Regions from separate parts of the Mycobacterium bourgelatii genome, predicted to be linked through region 2. Evidence: riboswitches for the same ligand, from Rfam matches in the RefSeq annotation. Region 2 holds a riboswitch; each other region holds the start of a gene.
The links. A riboswitch is a leader RNA that binds a small molecule or an ion and turns the genes downstream of it on or off. The one in region 2 is predicted to bind cobalamin.

Region 1: another riboswitch for cobalamin. It lies ahead of G6N68_RS15825 (PPE family protein); the one in region 2 lies ahead of G6N68_RS12800 (PPE family protein).
Region 3: another riboswitch for cobalamin. It lies ahead of metE (5-methyltetrahydropteroyltriglutamate--homocysteine S-methyltransferase); the one in region 2 lies ahead of G6N68_RS12800 (PPE family protein).

The regions. Positions count from the first base shown of each region.
Region 1 covers NZ_BLKZ01000001.1:3,642,494-3,650,111, reverse strand. Annotated here, with positions in the region: gene G6N68_RS15835 (Fur family transcriptional regulator) at 42-572, shown strand; gene G6N68_RS15830 (PE-PPE domain-containing protein) at 770-2,197, opposite strand; gene G6N68_RS15825 (PPE family protein) at 2,211-3,827, opposite strand; cobalamin riboswitch at 3,956-4,135, opposite strand; gene G6N68_RS15820 (ABC transporter ATP-binding protein) at 4,473-6,245, shown strand; gene G6N68_RS15815 (ABC transporter ATP-binding protein) at 6,242-7,618, shown strand, end outside.
Region 2 covers NZ_BLKZ01000001.1:2,945,846-2,953,463, forward strand. Annotated here, with positions in the region: gene G6N68_RS12795 (FHA domain-containing protein) at 1-762, shown strand, start outside; gene G6N68_RS12800 (PPE family protein) at 775-2,496, opposite strand; cobalamin riboswitch at 2,673-2,852, opposite strand; gene G6N68_RS12805 (GAF and ANTAR domain-containing protein) at 2,894-3,589, opposite strand; gene G6N68_RS12810 (M48 family metallopeptidase) at 3,756-4,706, opposite strand; gene G6N68_RS12815 (hypothetical protein) at 4,856-5,701, opposite strand; gene G6N68_RS12820 (TetR/AcrR family transcriptional regulator) at 5,698-6,360, opposite strand; gene G6N68_RS12825 (class I adenylate-forming enzyme family protein) at 6,470-7,618, shown strand, end outside.
Region 3 covers NZ_BLKZ01000001.1:5,021,507-5,029,124, forward strand. Annotated here, with positions in the region: gene G6N68_RS21450 (PE family protein) at 1-2,891, opposite strand, end outside; cobalamin riboswitch at 3,183-3,420, shown strand; gene metE (5-methyltetrahydropteroyltriglutamate--homocysteine S-methyltransferase) at 3,559-5,850, shown strand; gene G6N68_RS21460 (PE family protein) at 5,950-7,618, opposite strand, start outside.

The DNA.
Region 1 (7,618 bases), 700 kb from region 2:
CGGCACTGGCAATCCTCGGCACCCGGCGTAACACTGGGCAGGTGACCACTGAACCGTTGGGCTTGGAACCGGCGCTCAGCGAGCGGATAGGCGAACTGCTGCGGGCGCGGGGACTGCGACGCATGGCCTCTCGGATTCAGGTCTTGGCGGTGTTGGAGCCGTTTGACGGGCACCTGTCGGTGGCCGATATCCGGCAGCGGCTGATCAGCGCGCTTCCCCCAGGTGCGCGGCCGCCCGATTTGGCGACCATCTACCGCACGGTCACCACGCTGGTCGACCAGGGCGTGTTGCACGCCTTGACGCTCGACGACGGCGTCACCACGTATGGGTTGGCGACGGCCCCGCATCACCACGCGGTATGTACTCAGTGCGGCGCGATGATCGAGGTGCCGGCGGGACAGCTGAGTTCGGCGCTGCAGCACGCGATGGCGGGCAGTTCGTTCGCACTTTCGGATCAGGCGGGTCTGACGCTGCGCGGCCTGTGCCCGCAGTGTCAGGACAGCGCGGCGGACTCAGAGGACTCGGCCGACCCGCGTCCCAGGCGCCGCGGTTCGCGGGAGCGTCGTCGCTGACTGGCCGGTTCTTCACTGGTGCTGCTCTTCTGGTCGTCGAGTGTGTTGCCTGTGGCCCCGGCGGCGCGAGAGTGGGTGTTTTTCCCGCACGGTCGGCGCGAGTAGGGCGACGGCCCAGTCGTCGGGTGTGTGGCCTGTGGCCCCGGCGGCGCGGGAGTTGGTGCTTTTCCCGCACGTTCGAGGCGGGCACGGCGCCACTAAGCCGTAGTTCCCCCGGCGCCGAAGGGCGGGATCGGAAGCAGGCGTAGCCCGTTGCCGACGGCGGTCGTCACCGCCGACACCAAAGTCATATCTGGCTGACCCAGATTGATCGTGAGACCCGGATCCAGCATCGGCACAAAGGGATAGGTATCCGGCATCGCTGACGGCGGCAGCAAACCAGCCAACACCAGATCAGCCTGCACGCCCTGTAAGACGCCCTTGACCAGGTAATTCCCGACGGTGACCGGGTTGATCAGCGGGAACAGGCCGGCCGGGGTGGGCAGATTCGCATACTCCGTGTGGGGTCCGCCGATATCGCCGTAGCCCATATCGACAAACACCCGCACCACCGGCTGGATCAGGTTGTGCAGCGGCTGCGGCAGATTCAGGGGCGTCAGCAGCGGCAGGTTCTGGCTCGGGATCATGTGGTAGGTGGTGTTGCCAGTAACCCCCGGAGAAACCGGCGCGACGACCGCGGACGCGAGCTGACCCGCCGTCAGGGCCTCGTACGCCGGAGTGGGGCTCAGGTGGCCGTAATACATGCCGGCCAAGGCATTGGCGACCGACAGCAAGTTGAGCGGGTACCGGGGGAAGTGCGCGAAGCCGTCGTATTGGATGGTGTAAATGTCGGTGGGGTAGGCCAGGTTTGGGGTCGCACCGCCGAAAGTCTGATTGAAGCCGGGGATGTACAGGCCGGTGAAGCGTTCGTACAGGCCGCCGTTGGGATTGTTGGGATTGCCGGCCAGCACGAACCGTACATCCGCCGGGTTCGGCGGCAGGATCGAACCGTTGGCTATGCCGTTGAGGTAGTTGGTGATGACGGTGGCGCTCTGGGAAAAGCCGAAGACGACGGTTTGGGTGTCCGCCGGTTGAGCCGCGATCGCCTGCCGCAGGATTTCGACTCCACGCGCGATCGACGTGTCGAACGTCAAACTGTTCAGACCCGTCAGCGGGAAGCCCTGCTCCGGGGTGGTCAAGCCGGTGGGAATCGCGGTCAGCGGAGCGATGAGCGGCGCGATGTAGGCGTTGTAGATGTTGTTCACATAGGCGGGATTTGGGAGGGGGTTGCCCGTGCCGCCCATGATCAACGTGGCAACGCTGGCGGCGGGCAGCGCCTCGCCGGGTGCACCGATCAGAGACGAAGCGTTGAGCGTCTCGATGTCCAGATAGGATGCGGCTGCCGCGCTCAGCGTTTCGACAAACTGCTGATGAAATACGTTGGCCTGCAAGCTGATCGCTTGAAACTCCCGACCGAAACCAGCGAATAGCGCGGCCGCTGCGGCCGATACTTCATCGGCGGCGGCAGCCACCAACGTGGTCGTCGGAGCCGCGACCGCCGCACGCGCCTCGTCCAGCGCCGCACGGATATTCGCCACGTCCGCTGCCGCCGACGCCAACGACTCCGGCGTCACGAGGAAAGACATGTCGCCTCCCGGTTCATGATTCGCTATCCCAGGACGGCCCCCGCGCCCAGGTGCTCGGCATCATCGGCTCTCGTGGCCCGCCATCGAATCCGTCGTCGGTGAGCGTGGTCAGCCCGGCGGCGTGGGCAAGGGGCTCATGGCGTGCTGCCTCAGCGGCACCCAGGGGTCCCGCACCCCGGTCCGATGCGGCGGTCGGCGCCGCGGGGCCGGGGTCGTCGACCGCGCCGCCGTCCAAGTCCATGTATTCATAACCGCGGCCTTTCATGTCGACCTTGTCCCGCCGCTTGCGGCGCGACCGGGTCTTGTCGCGCGCGCCTGCCGCGGCGGCGGCCGGGAGCCCCGCGGTATCCGGTTGGGGGGCCTTGCGCTTGACGCCGATCTGCGCGCCTGCCAGGAGGCTCATCCTGGCCGCGCCGCCCACCAGGTAAGGGAATGGCCCCGCGCCCACACCCGAGGGTGGTGGTGCGCTGGGCCCCAGGGGTGTGGCAACCGTGGGACCCGCGATCGGAGTCGTCGGGGCAACCGTGAGCGCTGCCGCCGGCGGGGTCGCGGCCGGAGCTGCAGCGGCCGAAACCGACGACGGCGCAGGGGTTACGGCGGGGATGGCGGGCGCCTCCGGGATCGCGCCCACGTCCGCGTGCGCGTGGAAGGCCCCCTCGACGATGCCCACAACGCCGGCAGCCCCCAGCCCGGCAAGTCCCGCCGGGATGGCCAGCAGCGGGGCGGCCAAGGTGACCCCTAGCAGCGGAAAGGTGACGACAAACTGGATGACCTGGATCGTCAGGTCGTAGCCGATCGCGGCCGCACCGAACAAGTAGGCCAACGCGAGCAACGCGGGGTTGTTCCCCGCCGCGCTCGTAAGGCCCTGCAACAGGGCTGGGTAGCCGGTGACCGGAGACGACAAGGAGCCCATCTTTCCGACGAACCACGACACCGGATCCGTGCCGGGCGGAACGCTGAAGATGTAGGAGATCACGTCGCCGCCGCTTTCGGCGCCGACACTGTTGAAGACTCTTTCGACTGCCGCGAAAAAGTCGCTGATCGCCGTGAACGGGTCGGATGAGGTAGCCGCGGGGGCGGCGACCCCATCGGCCTTCACGATCACCGGTGCCGGTTGTGGTGGCGGCGATGCACCTAATGCCGCGGCCGAGACGCCCTGATAGCTGCTCATCGTCGTGGCGGCCTGAATCCACATCCGGACATAGTCGGCCTCGTTGAGCGCGATCGGAATGGTGTTGATCCCAAAGAAATTCGTCGCCACCAACGCCGCGTGGGTGGCGTGGTTGGCGGCCAACTCACCGAGGGTGGGCATGGCGGCCAGCGCGGTCGTGTAGGCGACGGCCACGGTCTCCTGCTGGGTGGCCGTCGCGGCGGTGTCGGCGCTGGCCTGCGTCAGCCACGCCAGAAACGGTGGGTGGGCGGCGGCGTACGCCGCGGCGGTCGGGCCCTCCCAGGCACCGCCCTGGACCGTGCCTAGCAGCGCCACCAGCTCATTGGCGGCCTCGGCGTATTCGGTGCTCAGCGCTCTCCATGCCGCCGCGGAGGCGAGCAGCGGACCCGGCCCCGGGCCGCTCGACAACAGCGCCGAGTGCACCTCCGGCGGGAAAGCCATCCACACCGGGGCGGTCATTGCCAACCGGTCCCGCAGGACAAGCGCGTGGCTGCGCCCAGCGCATCAGCCGGTACGGACGGGAGACCGCCGGGCAACACGTGCAGCGTCATAAGGCGCCAGCTCTCTCCGGAGTGCTCCGCTCCGGGTTAGCAGGACGCGATGATGTGAGTCTCCTGGCTCTCGGATCACCGCTCGCCTCGCCTTCCAACCAATAGCCGTGGCCTGTGAGGGTCGCTCCCCGATGACAGTGGCGGGACCGCGCCGGATTTGCACCGGCTTCCTGCATCATCATCGCCGTACGCGCGACATTGTCGCATCCCACCGCCCCCGCGGGCTGCACTTAGCGCAATCGTGCCGCGGGACGGCGGGGTCAGCCGGGATCATTAGCCGACGCACGGGCGTACGGGGGAGTCAGCAACGTCTACGGAACGCGGCGCCGAAGTCAGGTGTGGACTTATCCATCAAGCCACCTCCCGCGAATCGCTGCGTCAGGCAATGCCCCCGACGTTACTGCAAATCTTTCGCATGAGGAACCGGCAGATCTATTGTTGACGCAATTGCGCGCGGGTGGCAGCTCGGCCTCAAATGTGCTCTCAAACGTGCTGAGATAGAGCCTTATTACGGGGTCGGCCCGCGGCAAGACAGTTGCGACGGAGGGTGTGCGTGCGTCCAGACACTGAACCAACAGCCGCGCAACCGCCGGGAATTCTCAAGTCAGCGAGGGCAACTCTGATCGGCTGTGGCCTGCTGGCCGCGGTCAGTTCGCTGGCCGGCATGGCTCCGCTGTTCGCCGTCGTGGAGGTGAGCCGGCGACTTCTCGTGGGCGACACCGACGTTTGGCCGATCATCATCGTGGCGGTCGTCGCGCTGGCGGCAAGGCAATTGGGCGTCCTGGCCGCGGGTGTGATGACGCATCTCGCCGACATCCGGGTGTCGTTTCGAATCCGCCGCGAACTCTTGGCCAAGCTGAGCAGGGTGCCGCTCGGCTGGTTCAGCGATCGCAACTCCGGGATCGTCAAGAAGGCCGTGGAAGATGACGTAGCCGCGCTGCACCGGCTCATCGCACACTCGATCGTCGAGATCAGCGCGGCCGCGGTGCCGCCTCTGGTGGCGTTCGTCTACCTCTTCGTTCTCGACTGGCGGATGGCGTTGGCCACCCTGTTCCCGGTGTTGGCCGGGGCGGCGGCGTACCAACGCGCCGCGGCTAGCGCGGGGACCAAGTATCCCGAGTTCATGGAATGGCTGGCGCGCCTCAACGGCGCGGCCGTGGAATTCGTGAACGGCATCGGTGTCGTGAAGGCTTTCGGCACGCCGGGCGCGGCGAGTCGACGGTTCCGGGAGGTGTCGCGCGCTTTCGCGCACTTCTTCCTCGACTGGGCCAAGTCCACCAGCGTCGCGAGCGTCACCGCGGAGATACTGCTGTCACCGCCGAGCATCCTGCTCGTCGTGGCGACGACGGGCGGAATCCTCACCGCCAACGGTGATCTCCCGCTGGGAGTTTTCATTGCGTTCCTGGTGTTCGGCACCGTCATCACGTCAGGATGGATGACCCTGTTGATGTCGGTGCACCCCTTGGTCACCGCGCTGAAGGTGTATCGCGAGATCCGGGAATTGCTGGCCACCCCGGAGCTTCCGACGCCGCATGGGCCCGTCGACCTCGATCCCGCGACCGCCGGGCCGGTAGTGCAAATGCGTGGCGTGCGGGTCACCTACGGTGACACGGTCGCACTCAACGGAATAGACCTTCGTCTCGATCGCGGGACGATCACCGCGCTGGTCGGCCCGTCCGGTTCCGGGAAGTCGACCTTGGCCAAGCTGTTGCCCAGATTCAACGACCCGTGCGAAGGTTCGGTCGAACTGTACGGAGTCGATCTGCGCGACATAGACCCGGCCGAGTTGTATCAACACGTCGCGTTTGTCTTCCAAGACTCGCATCTGTTGTCGGCCATGAGCATTCGCGACAACATCCGTCTCGGTCGCCCCGACGCCGACGACGTGGCGGTGCGCAGCGCAGCGGCGAAAGCCCAAATCTTGTCCACGATCGAAGCATTGCCGCGCGGCTTCGAATCGGTTGTCGGCGAAGACGCGGCGCTGTCCGGCGGTGAACGACAGCGCGTCTGCATCGCCCGGGCGATCCTGGCCGACCGTCCCATCCTGGTGCTCGACGAGGCCACCGCAAGCGCCGACCCGGAAAACGAGGCCCGCATCCAGGAGGCACTCAGTGAGGTCGCGCGTGGCCGGACGGTACTGGTGATCGCCCACCGGCTCAACACGATTCGGGGTGCCGACGCCATCGTCGTACTAGACCGCGGCCGCATCGCCGAAGCCGGTACGCACCCGGAATTGCTGGGCAACAACGGAATCTACGCACGGCTGTGGGAGCAGGAGAGGAACACCGAACTCGAGGTCGCCGAGCAACTGGAGGTTCGGCGGTGAGCATCATCATTCGGTACCTGCTCGAGTTGCTCGACGATCGTGGGCGCCGAAATCTGCGCACGATGCTGGTCGTGCAAGGCGTGCAAGGAGTTCTGCAGGGCCTGGGGTTCCTGTTTGTCGTTCCGCTGATCGCTGCGCTGATTCACCGGCCTACCCAGTGGGGTCAGCTCTGGTTCTGGACCGCGGCGATCGGCGTGACGGTCGTTGTGCACCATGCATTGCTGGCATGGAGCACGTCATTGGGCTATCTGGTCGGGACGGGCGTGCTGACCAGCTTTCACAGCCGGATCGGGAACCAACTGGCCGCCCTGCCCGTCGGCTGGTTCGGTGCCGACCGCACCGGGCCGGTCGCGCGGCTGGTCAGCAAGGATGCCGTTGACGTGGCGGATTTTCCGGCACACCTGCTGCGCCACCTGGTCGTCGGCGTGAGCGCACCTGCCACCCTGATCGTGGGTAGTTACCTGAGCGACTGGCGAATCGGGCTGGCTTTGACCGTCGGCGCCGTGTTGTGCGTACTCGCCCTGCGGATGTTCATGGGGATCGTGCACCGCAACGACGCCCAGTACGAGACCGACATCGGCGCGACCGCGTCGCGGATCGTCGAGTACGCCCGCATGCAACCGACGCTGCGCGCCTACGGCGTCCTCAACCGCCGCGAGCTCGGCACCCTCGAGGAATCCCTTACCCGCCAACAACACTCGCAGTCCCGGCTGACCATTCGCGGAGCGTGGGGTCTGATCGCCTGCTTCGGCACGATGCAGCTGGTCGTCACGATGGTCATCGCGCTGACGGTCGCCCTGACCTTGCGCGGTGAGCTGGCGCTGCCGACGATGATCGGTCTGCTGATCATCACCCTGCGAATGATCGATCCGATCTCGCAGCTGGGCGATCTCGCCGGCCATGTTCAAGTCACGGCCGACGCGATCGTCCGGGTGCGCGACCTGCTTGCCGTGCCGCCGCTGCCGGAACCGGATCGCGCGGTGATGCCGGCCGGCACCGACATTCAATTGCGAGGGGTGCGTTTCGGCTACGAGGATGGCCGAGAGGTGATTCGGGGCGTCGATGCGACCATCCCGAGTGGCAGCCTCACCGCGATCGTCGGCCCGTCCGGTGCCGGAAAGACCACGCTGCTGCGTTTGATCGGCCGCTTGTTCGATGTGGATGACGGCAGCATCTTGCTCGGCGGCAACGATTTGCGCGAAGTCGGCACCCACAACGTCGCGAGGCTGACCGCGAACGTGTTCGAGGACGCCTACCTTTTCGACGGCACCATCGCCGACAACCTGCGGATGGCCGATCCCGACGCCACGGAGAGCGAACTGCAGAGAGTCGCCGCCATCGCCCGCCTCGACGAGGTGATCGATCGTCTCCCC
Region 2 (7,618 bases):
CGCGGCTACTTCATCTTCCTGGCGATACTGCCGTTCATCATGGGTGCGCTGTCGATGTCGGTGCCTGGCGACGTCGGCTTCAATGCCCCGCCTTTGACCAGCGATGCACCCACCGAGCCTGCGCAGATTCTGGTGTTGCTCAACGTCGGTGCGGTCTTCATGGGCACGGCACTGACCATCCGCGACCTGATCGGTGAGCGGGCGATCTTCCTGCGCGAGCAGGCGGTCGGCTTGTCGACCACGGCGTATCTGCTGGCCAAGGTGTGCGTCTACACCGTGCTCGCGCTCATCCAGTCGGCGATCGTCACGGTGATCGCGCTGCTCGGGAAGCCGGGTCCCAAAGAGAGCGCTGTGGTGTTGGGTAGCGCCGCGCTGGAGTTGTATGCGGACATCGCGGCGACGACGGTCGCCTCGGCGATGCTCGGGTTGGTGCTGTCGTCGCTGGCCAAGACGAGCGAACAGATCATGCCCCTGCTCGTGGTGGCGGTGATGTCGCAGCTGGTGTTCTCCGGCGGCATGATCCCCGTGACCAACCGCTTTGGGCTCGACCAGATGTCCTGGCTCACCCCGGCCCGCTGGGGCTTTGCGACCTCGGCGTCCACTATCGACCTGACCAAGTTGTGTCCGGTTCCGCAGGTGCCCAAGGACTCACACTGGCATCACACGCCCGGCGCGTGGTTGTTCGACATGGCCATGCTGGCGGTGCTGAGCGTGTTCTACCTCAGCTTTGTGCGGTGGAAGATTCGCCTGAAGAGCGGCTGATCCGGTAGCGCGTCAGCGTTCAGGCGAGTCGGGTGGCACCTCGGGTGACGCTCCTGCGTCGGGATCCCACGTGCTCGGCATGACGGGTGCGCGGGGTCCGTCGTAGGCAGCGTCGACCAGGGTGATCAGACCTGCCGCGCGCCCGCCGTCGTCGCGGCGAACGGTGCCGGCAAAACCCAGCGTTCCACCGCCCTGGTTCGAGGCACCCACCGAAGGCTCCGCCAAGTCGTTGTCCGACTCGAGGTCCATGAACCCCCAACCCCGGTCGATTTCCTTGGCCTTGGCCCTTTTTCGCCGTTTCGCCGCGGCCTGAGCCTGCGCCGGCACGGCCGCCGCCGGGGCCTCGGCCGCATCGGAGTCCGCCGCCTTCTTTCGGGCGCCGGTAGCGGCGGACCGCTTGGCGTCCGAGCTCAGGCCGCCCATCAGATAGTCGAAGGCGGCCATCGGCGTGGGTATGCCCGCACCGGTCACTGTGGGCGGTGCAGCAGTCGGGGGTGGGGACGTGGTCGGTGTGGCAGGGGAGACCGTCGCTTCGGCGGGAGCCGGCGTGGGCGCGGGAGCGGAAGAAGGGACGGTTGGGGCAAGGGCCGCGAGTGACGGCGGTATGGGCGCAACCGGTGCCGGTGGTGGGGGCACCGCGGCCAGCGTTGCCAAACCCTTGATGCCGATCGGCGCCAGCACCGCGCCGGCGGCCAACGGGACCAGCGGAGTGATCAGCAAGGGCACCACCGCCGCAATGATCACCAAAGTTTGCTCGAGCAGGGTCTTCAGCAGTGCGATGGTGTCGGTGATGACGGTGCCGATGATTTCAACCGTGACGAACAAGATGGTGAAACCGATCGTCGCGGGATTACCCGAAGCGAACGCCGCGGTGAGATCCAGGGCGACGAAGGCGAACATCTGCGACAGGAAGGCGACATAGCTGCCGATGTCCATCGGGTAGCCCAGCGCGAACGCGATGTTGAAGGGGCTGAAGTAGGTGAGTGGATTGCCAAGGATGACCAGGTACGGGTCGAATCCGGAAAACATCGCCTGGAAGTAGGGCAGTTCCGACAGCGCGTTGATCAGCGGTTGTACATAGGTGTCGTAGAAGTCGATATAGCCGATGTCCTGCAACCACCGGAAGAAGTCCATCTGCTGGTCCGGTGGCAGCGGTAGCGCCTCAGCCGCGGCGACCTGCTGGGCATCGGCCTCGGCCACCACGATCTGCGGTGCCGCGGTGGTCTGCGGCGCGGCGGCTAATGCCGTGGACGCGATCGTCTGATAGGTGCTCATCACGGTGGCGGCCTGCACCCACATCCGCGCGTAGTCGGCCTCGTTCAGGGCGATCGGAATGGTGTTGACGCCGAAGAAATTGGTTGCCACCAATGCCCCATGGGTGGCGTGGTTGGCGGCCAACTCGGCCAGTGTCGGCATCGCCGCCAGGGCCGACGTGTAGGCGCTGGCCGCGGTCTCGTGTTGCGCGGCTATCGCGGCAGCATCGGCGCTGGCTTGGACCAGCCATCCCAGATACGGCAGATGGCCGGCCACGTACGCCATGCTGGTCGGGCCCTCCCAGTCTCCGGCCTGTACCGCGGCCAGCAGCGCGGTCAGCTCGTCGGCCGTTTCGGTGTAGGCGGTGCTCAACGACAGCCACGCCTGTGCCGCCGCGTGCAGCGGGCCGGGCCCAGGGCCGCTGCTGAGCAGGGCCGAATGCATCTCGGGCGGTGCCGCCATCCAAATCGGGGCGCTCATCGTCGGCCGCCCTTAAAGCGTGCAACGACCAGGCACCCGCGGAGGGCGCGGGGCAGTCCCTTCTGAACGGCGGCGGCGCCGCAGTGCTAATGGATCAACGACTATGGCGGCGCAGGCGCCGGATCGTGCGTGCAGCGTCATGGCAGGCTGTCTCTCTCGGGGTACACCGCCCCGGGTAGATACGACGCAATGACGCGAGTCTCCTGGCTCTCGGATCGCTGCTTGCCTCACCTTCCAGCCTTCGGCCGTGGTTCATGAGGTTTGCTCCCCGATTACAGTGGCGGGACCGCGCCGGATTCACACCGGCTTCCTGCTTCGTCATTGCCTAACGGTCGACATTCTCCCATCGTCGGCGGTGCGCCCTCCACTTCGGCTCGGACGATGTGACGCATAACGCTCAGTTCATGGCGTTGCTGGCGCGCGTATCGATCACTCGTTCCGCGATGTCGACAAGTTTGGCGTTGCTCTCCTGCGACAGGGCGCGCAACATGTCGAAGGCGCGCAGGTCGTCGACACCGTATCGCTCCATGATGATCCCTTTGGCTTGGCCGATGCGGTCACGGCTGGACAGCGCCGCCTGCAGTTGTTCGTCGTGGCGGCCGGCCAGAATCGCCGCCGCCGCGTGCGCCGCCAGTACGGTGCCGATGGTCTCGGACTCGGCGTCCCAGACGTTGGGCTGAAATGCGAACAGGTTGAGCGCGCCGGCGGTGCGGTCGGCGGTAAACAGCTTGAACGACAGCCCGCTGAGCACGCCTAGTTCGATTGCCGCTGGTGAGTACCGTGGCCAGCGCGCTTCGTTTCGGAAGTCGTCAGTCCTGACGATCGTGTCGTGCAGCGCGGCCTGAGCGCAGGGCCCCTCTTGGAAGTCGTGTTGAAGCTGGTCCAGTTTCGCAGGTAGCTCGTCCACGCTCCCCAGCGATTCGAATCTTCCGTTGCCGTGAATCAACAAAACTCCAGCGGTGTCGGTGTCTGGTATCAGCTCAATTGCGGCGGCGGCGACGTCGTTCAGGATCTCCTCGACGGTGCGTGGGGTCGCGATGGTCTGTGCCAGCTTCGCCATGCGTATCGCAAGATCGTGCTTTTCCCGCGTCATGTGGAAGGTTTACCCATCAGGACAAATCGCACACGGTAATCGTCACTGGGATCGGTGTTGTCCCACGTCAATGCCATCTATACGCACTGAGCGGCACCCACGCGGGCGCCGCTCAGCGGTCCTTGGGTAACCCAAGCAATCAGGAATGTGGTGGCTACTGTGGTGGCTACGGCGTCCAGGTGCGGGTAGGGGGCGGTGACCACTGCGGCGGCATCTGGGTTGCCCCCGGCGCAGGCATCTGGGGCGGCATTTGTGCGGGAACGTGAGCCGGAACTACGGGCGCCAGCTGAGTCGGCCGGAAGAACAGCGACCCCGCGATGGCCCTGTTTCGCAGCGCCGCTGCACGCCAGGTGTTCACCGGGTGCGAGGCCATCATGTTTGCCAGCCAGACGAAGAATCCGGTCTCCGTGCTGGCCCGGTTTGCCATCTCGTCAAAACTCACCGACCTGAGCAAATACTTGCCGGCGCTGAGCACGCCGATGGCGCGAGCAGCGCCCGCGGGGCGAAACGCGTAGCCATAATTGTCGGCCGTGTACTCCATCGACCGCGACAACGACGAGCCCAGGAACGGGATCTTCATCGCCAACTGGGCGAGCTGCCGCCAGTAGGACGCGTGGCCCGCTGCGATGTGACCGACCTCGTGTCCGATGACGAAGGCGAGCGCTTCGGGGTCGCGAGCCTGGCCACCGATTTCGAACAGGTCGCTGTAAACGCAGACGTAGCGGCGCAAGCCGTGGCCGCTGGCGAAGGCGTTGATCTGGCCGTTTCCAAGCACGACGTATGCGTCGGGCACCTCGCTGAGGCCGAACCGTTGCGCGGCTTCAACGACGAGCCAGTAGCCCTCGGGAAATTGGGTGGGAGACATCTTGACACCGTTGGCGCGCTGCCGGCCGTACATCAGGCCCCGACCCAGGTAGAGCAGCACCGGGAACAGCAGAATCGACAGCCACAGCATGCTGATCTTGCCCGAGAACGCCACCGCAAGCGCCACCAGATACACGACCACGCTGGACACGATGACCAGCACGAGCAGCCCGATCTCCCAGGGATGCCGCTGGGGTTGGTGGGCGTGGAAGTGTCCGTGATGGGGTGCCGGCGGCGACTCCAAGATGGCCATAACAGTTGTGTCCTCGAAGGTCAGGCAGTCCGGTGGATCCGGGCGACACTAGAGTCCGGGGCCGTCCTTGGAGGATTCTTGATGAATTCTTGGAACCGCTGAGCGGGCCGGCGCTTATGCGATCGATGCAGGTCAGCGGGCCAGGCTCGTCATGGATGCGCGGCCAGGAAAGTCTCGTTCGGTAGCCCGGCGCTCAGCCGCTCGACATCGAAGGGCTGCTCGATAAGGGTCGCGAGCCGCTGTGCATCGACGAGAACGCTGACCTCGGCGGTCTGACGCACGAACAGCCGGAGAACGTACGGGTAGAGCCGCCGCATCAAAGCACGTTCCGGGCGGGTGCAGCGCGCAGCGCAGTAGCCGACGTGCCCGATCTCGTCGGTCAATATCTCGGTGTAGAGGCGGTCGATCCGTTCCGCCACGTCTGGCTCGTCGGCGAACAATTCTTTGCCGACTTGGCGCAATTCGTCGAATAAAATACAGCCGGCCATTTCGCCCGCACCGACGAACGCGATGCCGAGTCGCTCGGGCACGAAAACTCCCATCTTGACGAATTGGCGCATTACCAGCGGTGGCACGACCACCTGCGATGGCAGGCCGAAAATGTCCAGGACGTAGGCCAGTAGGCGGGTGTGGTAGTGCTCCTCGAGCTCCACATACACCCGTTCGGGCGACGCGTCGTCGCCGCTGTTGACGCCATACGTTTCACCTAAAGCCACACCGAATCGTTCCGCTTGGTTGAGCTTGGCGGTCGCCAACACGAACAGCGTCTGAGGGTCGAGGTTCGGTTCCGGCTTGCGGCGGCGCAGGTTTCGTAGGAACACCTGGCGGTCGATGCGGTACGCGGACCGGACGGGATTGTCTTCGATACCCGCGAAGAACTCCTCACGGCTGGTGAGGCGGCGATGCACCAGGTCCGCCTCACCATCGCGCCGGACCAGGAAGTCGCGATAGCCCTCTATACCTGTTTTCTCGGCTAGCTTCTCGTCGACTTTCATGGCGCCTCCATTCCTTGAACGATGGTCGTGACATACCGATCCAAAAGTGCAGACCTCGCGCGGGATCCCCCCGCGGTGGCCAGTAGCGCGAATAGCCCGGTCAGGAAGATCACGCCCAGTTCGCCCGGGTCCGGGTCGCGGGATACCCGACCCGCTTGCTGGGCACGAGTGATCGCCGCGATGACGAATTCGGCGAGCGGGTGTCCGCCGAGTTCGTCCTCGACGGGTCGGGTCGGCGAGAAGTGCAGCGCCAGCATGTCCCGGAACACCACCGGGCCCAATTTGCGCTCGGCAGCCAGCACCTGACGTACCAGCATTGTCAGCACCGACCGCAAGTCGGTTGATCTTCCGGCCTTCGCCTGCAGCCTTGCCACAATCTGCGTTTCTTCGACGTGCTCCAGCTCGACCAGGACGTGCTCTTTGGTGGGGAAGTGGAAGTAGAAGGTGCCGCGCGCTACTCCGGCGGCCGTGACAATCGCGGCCACGTCCGCGCCGGCCAGGCCGTGCCGCCCGATCTCGGCTACCGCGGCATCGAAGATTCGCGCCCGGGTTTGCAGGCGCTGAGATTCCCGCGCGCCCGCGCCCTTAGGGGCCGCCGCGGCTGCAGTGGCGGCACCCGGCTCGGTGGCGGGCCCACTTCCGCGCGTAGTCGTTCGCACTCCGGCAACGTATCCACTTTCATCGACAACTGTCAATGACAAATGTCAGCAAAATAGAGCCAGACCAACCAAGCCGCAGGACGTCCGTGCGCCTCCTTATGATCGGAAGATGCACGCCGGCGCGCTCAACGTGATCTCCTCGCCGGCGTTCAGCGCCGAGGAAGCGGCCCGCTACCACGCCGCGGGATGGTGGTCCGAAGCGACTCTGTCCGACGCGGTCCGCCGCAACAGCGAAGACGCCCCCGGCCGCCCGGCGTACATCGATCATCCCAGCGGCCATCCCGGCGACCATCACGGCCGGGTTCTGACTTGGCGTGAATTCGACTGTGCCGCAGACGCTCTGGCCGCACAGCTCGCAGGTGCAGGCGTGCAAAGACACGATCGAGTTGCGGTGTGGCATGGCGACTGCGGCGCGATCCACGTGCTGTTCGTTGCGATCGAACGCTGCGCGGCCGTCGTCGTCGGTATCGGCGCGCGCGCCGGAACCCGTGAAGCGGGCAGCATCATGCAGTCGACGCAACCGAAGCTGCTGATCAGCGACCAGCAGCGGCGCGATCCCGCATCAAGCGTCGCCGCTCAACTCCAGGTGCCCTTGCTGATAATGACCGACGCCGACGGGGAAGCGCCGCGCCTCAACGTCGATGCGAAACCGATGCCAGTGATAGGAGGCTCTCAACTCGGGCCCGACGATGTCTTTCTGATCAACTCCACCTCCGGAACCACGGGGTTGCCCAAGTGCGTCGTACACACCCAGAATCGTTGGCACTATTTCCATCAGAAGGCAGTCGCCAACGGTCTACTGACGCCTCACGACATAATCTTGCCGGTCATCCCGATGCCCTTCGGTTTCGGGATCTGGACCAGCCACACGACGCCGATCTATCTGGGCGCCACGGCGGTATTGTTGCGGCGCTTCACGGCCGCGGCGGCATGTGAGGCGATCGAACGCCATCGGGTCACCGTCTTATGTTGTGTCAGTACACAATTGACCATGTTGATGGCGGACAACGCCAGCCGGACGCACGACCTGAGCTCATTGCGGGTGGTGTTCACCGGCGGCGAAGCGTTGCCGTACCGTCCGGCCGCGGAATTCGAAGAACTCACCGGCGCAACGATTCTGCAGTTCTATGGGTCGAACGAAACCGGCCTGCTGAGCGCCACCACGCTGGCTGACCCGCGCGAACGCCGACTGCGCACCGCGGGACGCGTCGTCGCGGAAATGTCGGTGCGCCTCTTCGACGGCGACCGGGACGTCACC
Region 3 (7,618 bases), 2.1 Mb from region 2:
CCGGCCCCGCCCATCCCGCCGGTGCCGCCGTCACCACCGGATTGGCCCTTACTACCGAACGAGAGACCTGGGGTGCCCTGGCCGCCGGCGCCGCCGGCGCCACCGTTACCACCGTTGCCGTACAGACCGCCGTCGCCGCCGCGGCCACCGGCCGCTCCGGGGGCGCCGAACGCGGTGTTGTCGGCGCCGCTGCCGCCATTGCCGCCATTCCCGCTGCCGCCGAACGTGGTGCTGGTGCTGCCGTTTTCCCCGTTGGTGGAGCCGGAGCCGCCGGCCCCACCGACTCCGCCGGCACCGCTGTTGCCTCCATTCCCACCTTTTCCACCGACGCCATCGTTGACGCCCCATGTGCCGGCGGCGCCGTTACCGCCGTTGCCGGCGACGCCGCCGACCCCGCCCTTGCCGCCGGCACCACCCACGCCATCGATGCCCGCGTTTCCATTCGCACTCGCGGTGCCGCCAGTCCCCCCGTTTCCGCCGGTCCCGCCGTTGCCGCCCTTACCTGCGTGCCCCCCGTCCTGACCGTTCGCTCCCAAGGTTGAGCCATTGTCACCGTCTCGCCCGTCCCCGCCGATCCCGCCGGAGCCGCCATTACCACCGCCCCCACCGACCCCACCGTCGCCCCCGTCGGCCCCGCCCTTACCGCCAGCCCCGCCGGCCCCGCCGTTTCCGCCGTTGCCGCCGTCGGTACCGGAGGAACCCGCTTCCCCGAACGTGGTGCCGTCTGCACCGGCCAGGCCGTTGCCGCCCACGCCGCCAGCCCCGCCGTTGCCCACCCGCCCACCGTCGCCCCCGGCACCGCCGGCGCCTCCATTCGGCGAGGTAGCGTTGCCAGGAGCCCCGAAGCCGCCGCGGCCGCCGTTGCCACCGGTGGTCGGGCTGAGGCCATGAGCACCGTCGACACCCGCGGCGGTGGTGCTGGCACCGCCGGCACCTCCGGCGCCACCGGCGCCCGGGTCACCACCCTTCCCGCCGGCCCCGCCGGTGCCAAAGCCGGTGCCCTGGTTGACGCTCCAGGAGCCGGTTGCGCCCCTGGCGCCGTCTCCGGCGATCCCGCCGGCGCCACCGTCACCGCCGGCGCCTCCGACACCCTGGCTGCCGGCGTGACCCGAAGTCGCTTGCGCCGCACCGCCGGCCCCGCCGGCGCCGCCGGAACCGCCTGCCCCGCCGATGCCGCCATCAAAACCATCCGCGCCCTTGCTGCCCGCCCCCGGGCGGAATTCACCGTTGGCTCCCTTGCCGCCGGCACCGCCGGCCCCGCCTTTGCCCCCGGCGCCACCATCACCGCCGTTACCGGCCAGGGTTCCGCCCGCGCCGCCAGCCCCGCCGACACCACCGGCCCCACCGACGTCGCCCGTTCCGCCCGATCCGCTTCCCGCATCGACGCGCGACACACCATCCTTCCCGGCCATCCCGTCGCCGCCCCTACCACCGACCCCACCATTGCCCACGACGCCGGCATCACCGCCGGCCCCACCCCGACCACCGTCGCCACCGGCCTCCGTTGCCGCCGCGCCGTTACCGCCAGCCCCGCCGTTACCGCCGTCACCCGCTCCGTGATCACCGGCGGTCGCACCGGCCGCGCCAGTCCGCCCGCCAACCCCGCCCGCAGCGCCGCCCTTACCACCGGCACCGCCAATACCCGCGTCACCACCACGGCCGCCCGCCCCGCCGTTACCGGCAACCAATCCGGTGCCCCCATCGCCGCCGGCGCCACCGTCACCGGCCGCCCCGCCCAGCCCCCCGGAACCGCCAGCACCCCCATTTCCGGCCAGCCCGGCCTTCCCCAACAGACCACTGGCGCCGCCGGCGCCACCCACACCACCGTCACCGCCGGACCCACCGGACCCACCAAGGCCACCGTTGCCACCAATCGCGCCGTCACCACCGGCGCCCAGCGGGTTCGCCGTGCCATGGGCACCCGCCCCACCCACACCACCGGCCGCGCCAACCCCGCCGGCACCGCCAACGCCGCCGGCGCCGCCGGCGCCGCCGTCACCGATCAGCAAACCCCCGCGGCCGCCCGCTCCACCGGTACCACCGGCAGCGCCAGCTCCACCGCCAGATCCGTTGCCCCCGTTCCCGGCTGGGTTACCGGCGGAACCGGGGTCACCGGGGGCACCCGTCACCAGCCCGTCCATACCGGCTGTGCCCGTACCGCCGACACCACCCGCGCCGCCACTGCCGAAGTACCCGGCATTACCGCCGACCCCGCCGGTCCCGCCACCGACCCCGCCCATGCCGCCGACCCCGCCATTGCCGAAGATCCCTGCGCTGCCACCGGCGCCCCCGGTGCCTGCACCGGATCCGCCAACGCCACCAGCGCCGCCCGCGCCAAACAACCATCCGCCGGCACCCCCGGTCCCACCGGCGGCGCCAGCTCCGCCCGCACCCCCGGTCCCGCCCACACCGAAGATCCCGGCCGCACCGCCGTTTCCGCCGACCTGGCCTACGCCGCCAGCCGCGCCGGCACCGCCGTTGCCAACCAACAACCCGCCCGGACCACCCGACTCCCCCGGGGCCAACCCGCTCACACCATCACCAATCAACGGACGCCCCAACAACGTTTGGGTCGGCCAGTTCACCGCGTCCAGCAAAACCTGCGCAACATTGGCCGACTCGGCGCTCGCATACGAATCCGCCCCTGTGGCGAGCGCCCGCACAAACTGGTCCTGAAACAGCGCCAGCCGGGTGCTCAGGACCTGATATTCCCGACCGTGTGCGCCGAACAACGCCGCGATCGCGGTCGACACCTCATCCTCGGCCGCGGCCAGCACGGCCGTGGTCGACGCCGCCGCCCCCGCATTCGCCGTACCGATCGACGTCCCGATCTCTACCAAATCCGCGGCCGCCACTGACAACAATTCCGGTGCAACACTGATGAACGACATCCCGCGACCTCCCAGCCGGCGACAGCCGGAATCTGCGATCAATGCCGGCTAAAGAGACAACAAATGGCAGGACCGACCCCCGGACGATCAGGGTGCGGAAGTGCGATTTGTCACAATTCCGGGTGCAGCACAGCTGAGCATTGGTCAAATTCACTAACGCGTAAGCAAATTAATGTGCTCTTTGCACAGGCCCATAGAGATGGCCGACTTGCTCACCGAAAAACCCCCTGGTGCAGACGATCGGATCGAGCCAACGGAACCGCCGAGACGCACGTGCAGGCCCGGCGTAGCCTTGACCGTGCAGTCGGTCTGCCGACGCCCAGGTGGCGCCGGCATCGAAACGAAGCATGACGCCTCGTGAGAGGGAACCCGGTGCGAGTCCGGGACTGTCCCGCAGCGGTATGCAGGAACGACCGCCGTCATAAGGCACTGGTCCCTAGAAATCCGGGACTGGGAAGCGACGGCCAGTAGGAGCACCACCGGGTGCGCGCCTGTGAGTCCGAAGACCTGCCGGCTGTGCCGGACGCGCCGCGTCCGGCGGCTCAGCGCCTCGTGGAATGGGCGTTTGGTCGTACCGGTAGTGGTTATGCGCCTGGATGTGCACCGCAAACCGGATCGGCTATTCGTCCGCGGGCGGTGACCACCCCGTCGATTGAAGGACCGTCTCGTGATCCAGCTGGCAAATCGAAAATCATTCACCGCGACCATCATTGGCTCTCCCCGCATAGGCCCGCGCCGCGAACTGAAACGCGCCACCGAGGGCTATTGGGCCGGGCGCACCACCCGCTCCGACCTCGAGTCCATCGCAGCCGACCTGCGTCGCGACACCTGGGCGGGATTGGCCGCCGCAGGCCTGGATTCGATCCCGGTGAACACCTTCTCGTACTACGACCAGATGCTCGACACCGCGGTTCTGCTCGGTGCGCTGCCGGCGCGGGTCGACAAGATCTCCGACGACCTTGATCGGTACTTTGCGGCCGCGCGGGGGAACGAGGACATCGCGCCGCTTGAGATGACGAAGTGGTTCGATACCAACTACCACTACCTGGTACCCGAGATCGGGCCGTCGACCAAGTTCGCGCTGCACCCCGACAAGGTGCTGTCCGAGCTGAAAGAGGCTCAGGCGCAAGGCATTCCAGCCCGCCCGGTCGTCATCGGCCCGCTCACCTTCCTGTTGCTGAGCAAGGGGGTGGACGGCACGGCTCGACCGATCGGGCGGCTGATCGAACTGCTCCCGATCTACTCCGAACTGCTCGCACTGCTCGCCGACAGCGGCGCCGAGTGGGTGCAGTTCGATGAACCCGTGCTGGTGACCGACATCTCGCCGGACGCACCCGCGCTGGCCGAGGCCGTCTACAACACCTTGGGCAAGGTGAAGAACCGGCCGGCGATTTACGTCGCCACCTATTTCGGCGATCCCGGCCCCGCGTTGGCGGCCCTGGCCCGCACCCCGGTCGAGGCCATCGGTGTCGATTTCGTGGCCGGCGCGCAAACGTCGGTGGCCGGTGCGCCGGAACTGGCCGACAAAACACTGGTCGCGGGCGTCGTCGACGGACGCAACATCTGGCGCACAGACCTGGAGGCGGCGCTGGACAAGCTGGCTTCGCTACACGGATCGGCCGGCGCCATTGCGGTGTCGACGTCGTGTTCCACCATGCATGTGCCGTATTCGCTGGAACCGGAAACCGACCTGGACGACGCCTTGCGCAGCTGGCTGGCGTTCGGGGCCGAGAAGGTGGGTGAGGTCGTCGTGCTCGCGAAGGCACTGCGCGAGGGACGCGACGCCGCCGGAAGGATTGCGGACGAGATCGCGGCGTCCAATGCCGCGGTCGCATCGCGCAAGCGCGATCCGCGTCTGCGCAACGAGCAGGTGCGAAGCCGCATCGACTCGATCGTCGCGTCGGGCACCCACCGGGGTGAGGCGGCGCAGCGCCGCGCCAGCCAGGACGCCCGGCTGCAGCTGCCGCCCCTGCCGACGACGACGATCGGTTCGTATCCGCAGACCCCGGCGATTCGCAAGGCACGAGCCGCCCTGCGGGCCGGCGAGATCGACCATGCCGAGTACGTCCGGCGGATGCGGGCCGAGATCGCCGACGTCATCGAGTTGCAGGAGCAACTGGGGCTGGACGTGCTAGTCCACGGTGAGCCGGAACGCAACGACATGGTGCAGTACTTCGCCGAACAGCTGGAGGGCTTCTTCGCCACGCAGAACGGCTGGGTGCAGTCGTACGGCAGCCGCTGTGTACGTCCGCCGATCCTGTACGGCGACGTGTCCCGCACCCAACCGATGACGGTGGACTGGATCTCGTACGCACAATCGCTGACCGAGAAGCCGGTCAAGGGGATGCTCACCGGGCCCGTCACCATCCTGGCGTGGTCGTTCGTGCGCGACGACCAGCCATTGGCCGACACCGCCTACCAAGTGGCGCTGGCCATTCGCGACGAGACCGTGGACCTGGAAGCCGCCGGTATTGCCGTGATCCAGGTGGACGAGCCCGCGCTGCGTGAGCTACTGCCGCTGCGCCGTGCGGACCAGAAGGAGTATTTGCGTTGGGCCGTAGGCTCTTTCCGTCTGGCCACCTCCGGCGTCGCCGATTCGACGCAGATCCACACTCACCTGTGTTACTCGGAATTCGGCGAGATCATCGGCGCCATCGCCGACCTGGACGCCGATGTGACTTCCATCGAGGCGGCGCGATCGCGCATGGAGGTGCTGGACGACCTCAACGCGGTCGGCTTCGCCAACAGCGTGGGACCGGGTGTTTACGACATCCACTCGCCGCGGGTGCCCAGCACCGCGGAGATGGCCGAGTCGCTGCGTGCGGCCTTGCGCGCGGTGCCGGCCGAACGGCTGTGGGTCAATCCCGACTGCGGTCTCAAGACCCGCACCGTCGACGAGGTGACCGCGTCGCTGCGCAACATGGTCGCCGCGGCGCGCGAGGTCCGCGCGGAACTCTGACGCCGACCGTCACGCTGGCGCGGCGCTCGACGTGCAGCGCCACGCTGGCGTGACACTCGGCGACGGCATGCGACCGCTCGGCGTCCGCGGCAGCCCGGATTAGGGCGAGCCGGCGCCTCCAGCGCCGCCGGTGCCGCCGGTGCCGCCAGTGGTGTCGGTGTGGATGCCGCCACTGTCGCCGGGTAGTCCACCATCGCCTTCGTTGCCAAGGCTGCCCGTGCCGCCAGTACCGCCGGTACCGCCCGCTCCGCCGTTGCCGCCTTGGCCGTTGGTGCCGGAGTCACCGCCGTTGCCGCCGGTGCCGCCCTGGCCGCCGGTGCCGCCGTTCGTAAAGGTGCTGCTGCCGCCGGTGCCGCCGATGCCACCTACGCCGCCGACACCGCCGATGCCGTTATCCGCGGCCTTACCGCCCTGGCCGCCGGTACCGCCCTGGCCGCCGGTGCCAGCGCCGGCGCCACCGTCGGCGCCGCCTTGGCCGCCCTTGCCGCCCGCGCCACCGGCCGCGGCCTTGCCACCGGCTTGCGTGGTGCTGCCACCGGCGCCACCGGCGCCGCCCTTGCCGCCGTCGCCCGCGCTACCCGCGGTGCCGCCGGTGCCACCGGTGCCCACCGCACCGCCGGCACCACCCTGACCGCCGGCGCCGCCGACGCCACCAGCGCTGGCACCGCCCTTGCCGGTGTCGTCGAAGCCCTTGCCGCCGGCGCCACCTTCACCACCGACACCGCCTTCGCCGCCGCTGCCGTTGGTGCCGTTGACGGAATTGCCGCCCTGGCCGCCTGCGCCGCCGGCACCACCCGCGCCGCCGTTGCCGCCGACGACGCCGGACGCCTTGCTGTCGGCTCCGGCGATGCCCTCGCCACCGACGCCACCGGCACCACCCTTGCCGCCGGTGCCGCCGCCGACGCTGTTGTCGGCGCCGCCTTGGCCACCTTGACCACCCTGACCACCAGCGCCGCCGTTTGTCCCTGCGGTCGCGGCGCCGCCCTTACCGGCGGTTCCACCTTGACCGCCCGCACCGGCGGTACCGCCGTCGGTGATGTTGGCACCGCCCTTGCCGCCGGTGCCGCCGGCGCCGCCGGCGCCCGCGTTGCCCGCGGTGCCGCCGGTGCCGCCGGTGCCGGCCGCTCCGCCCACGCCACCAGTGCCGCCGACCCCTCCGGTTCCGCCGTCGCCGGGGTTGCCGCTGCCGTCGTCGTTGTAGCCCGCGCCGCCGGTGCCGCCGGCACCGCCCTGTCCGCCCTGACCACCGTTGCCGTTGGTGGCACCAGCGACGGCATTGCCGCCCTGGCCGCCGGCGCCGCCCTCGCCGCCTTTACCGCCGGACAGGCCGTTCCCGCCGGACTGGCCGGAGGCACCTTGGCCACCTTGGCCGCCCTTGCCGCCCGCACCACCCGCACCGGCGATGCTGTCTGCCGTAGTGGCGGCGCCGCCAGTGCCGCCGACGCCGCCGGCCCCACCGTCACCCGCAGCGCCCGCAGAACCACCGGTGCCGCCGGATCCGGCCGCCCCGCCCTTGCCGCCATTGCCCCCGGTACCACCGGCGCCACCCGCGGTCGCGTTGTTACTGCCGGTGTCGGCGAAGCCGGTGCCGCCCTGGCCACCCTTGCCGCCGAGACCGCCAGCCCCGCCGTTGCCATTGGTGCCGCCGTTTCCGCCACCGCCGAGACCACCCTGGCCGCCGGCGCCGCCGGTGCCACCGGTGCCGCCTGGGTTATTGGCGGTGGCGGTAGCGCCTTTCGCGCCGGCGCCGCCGGTGCCGCCCTGACCG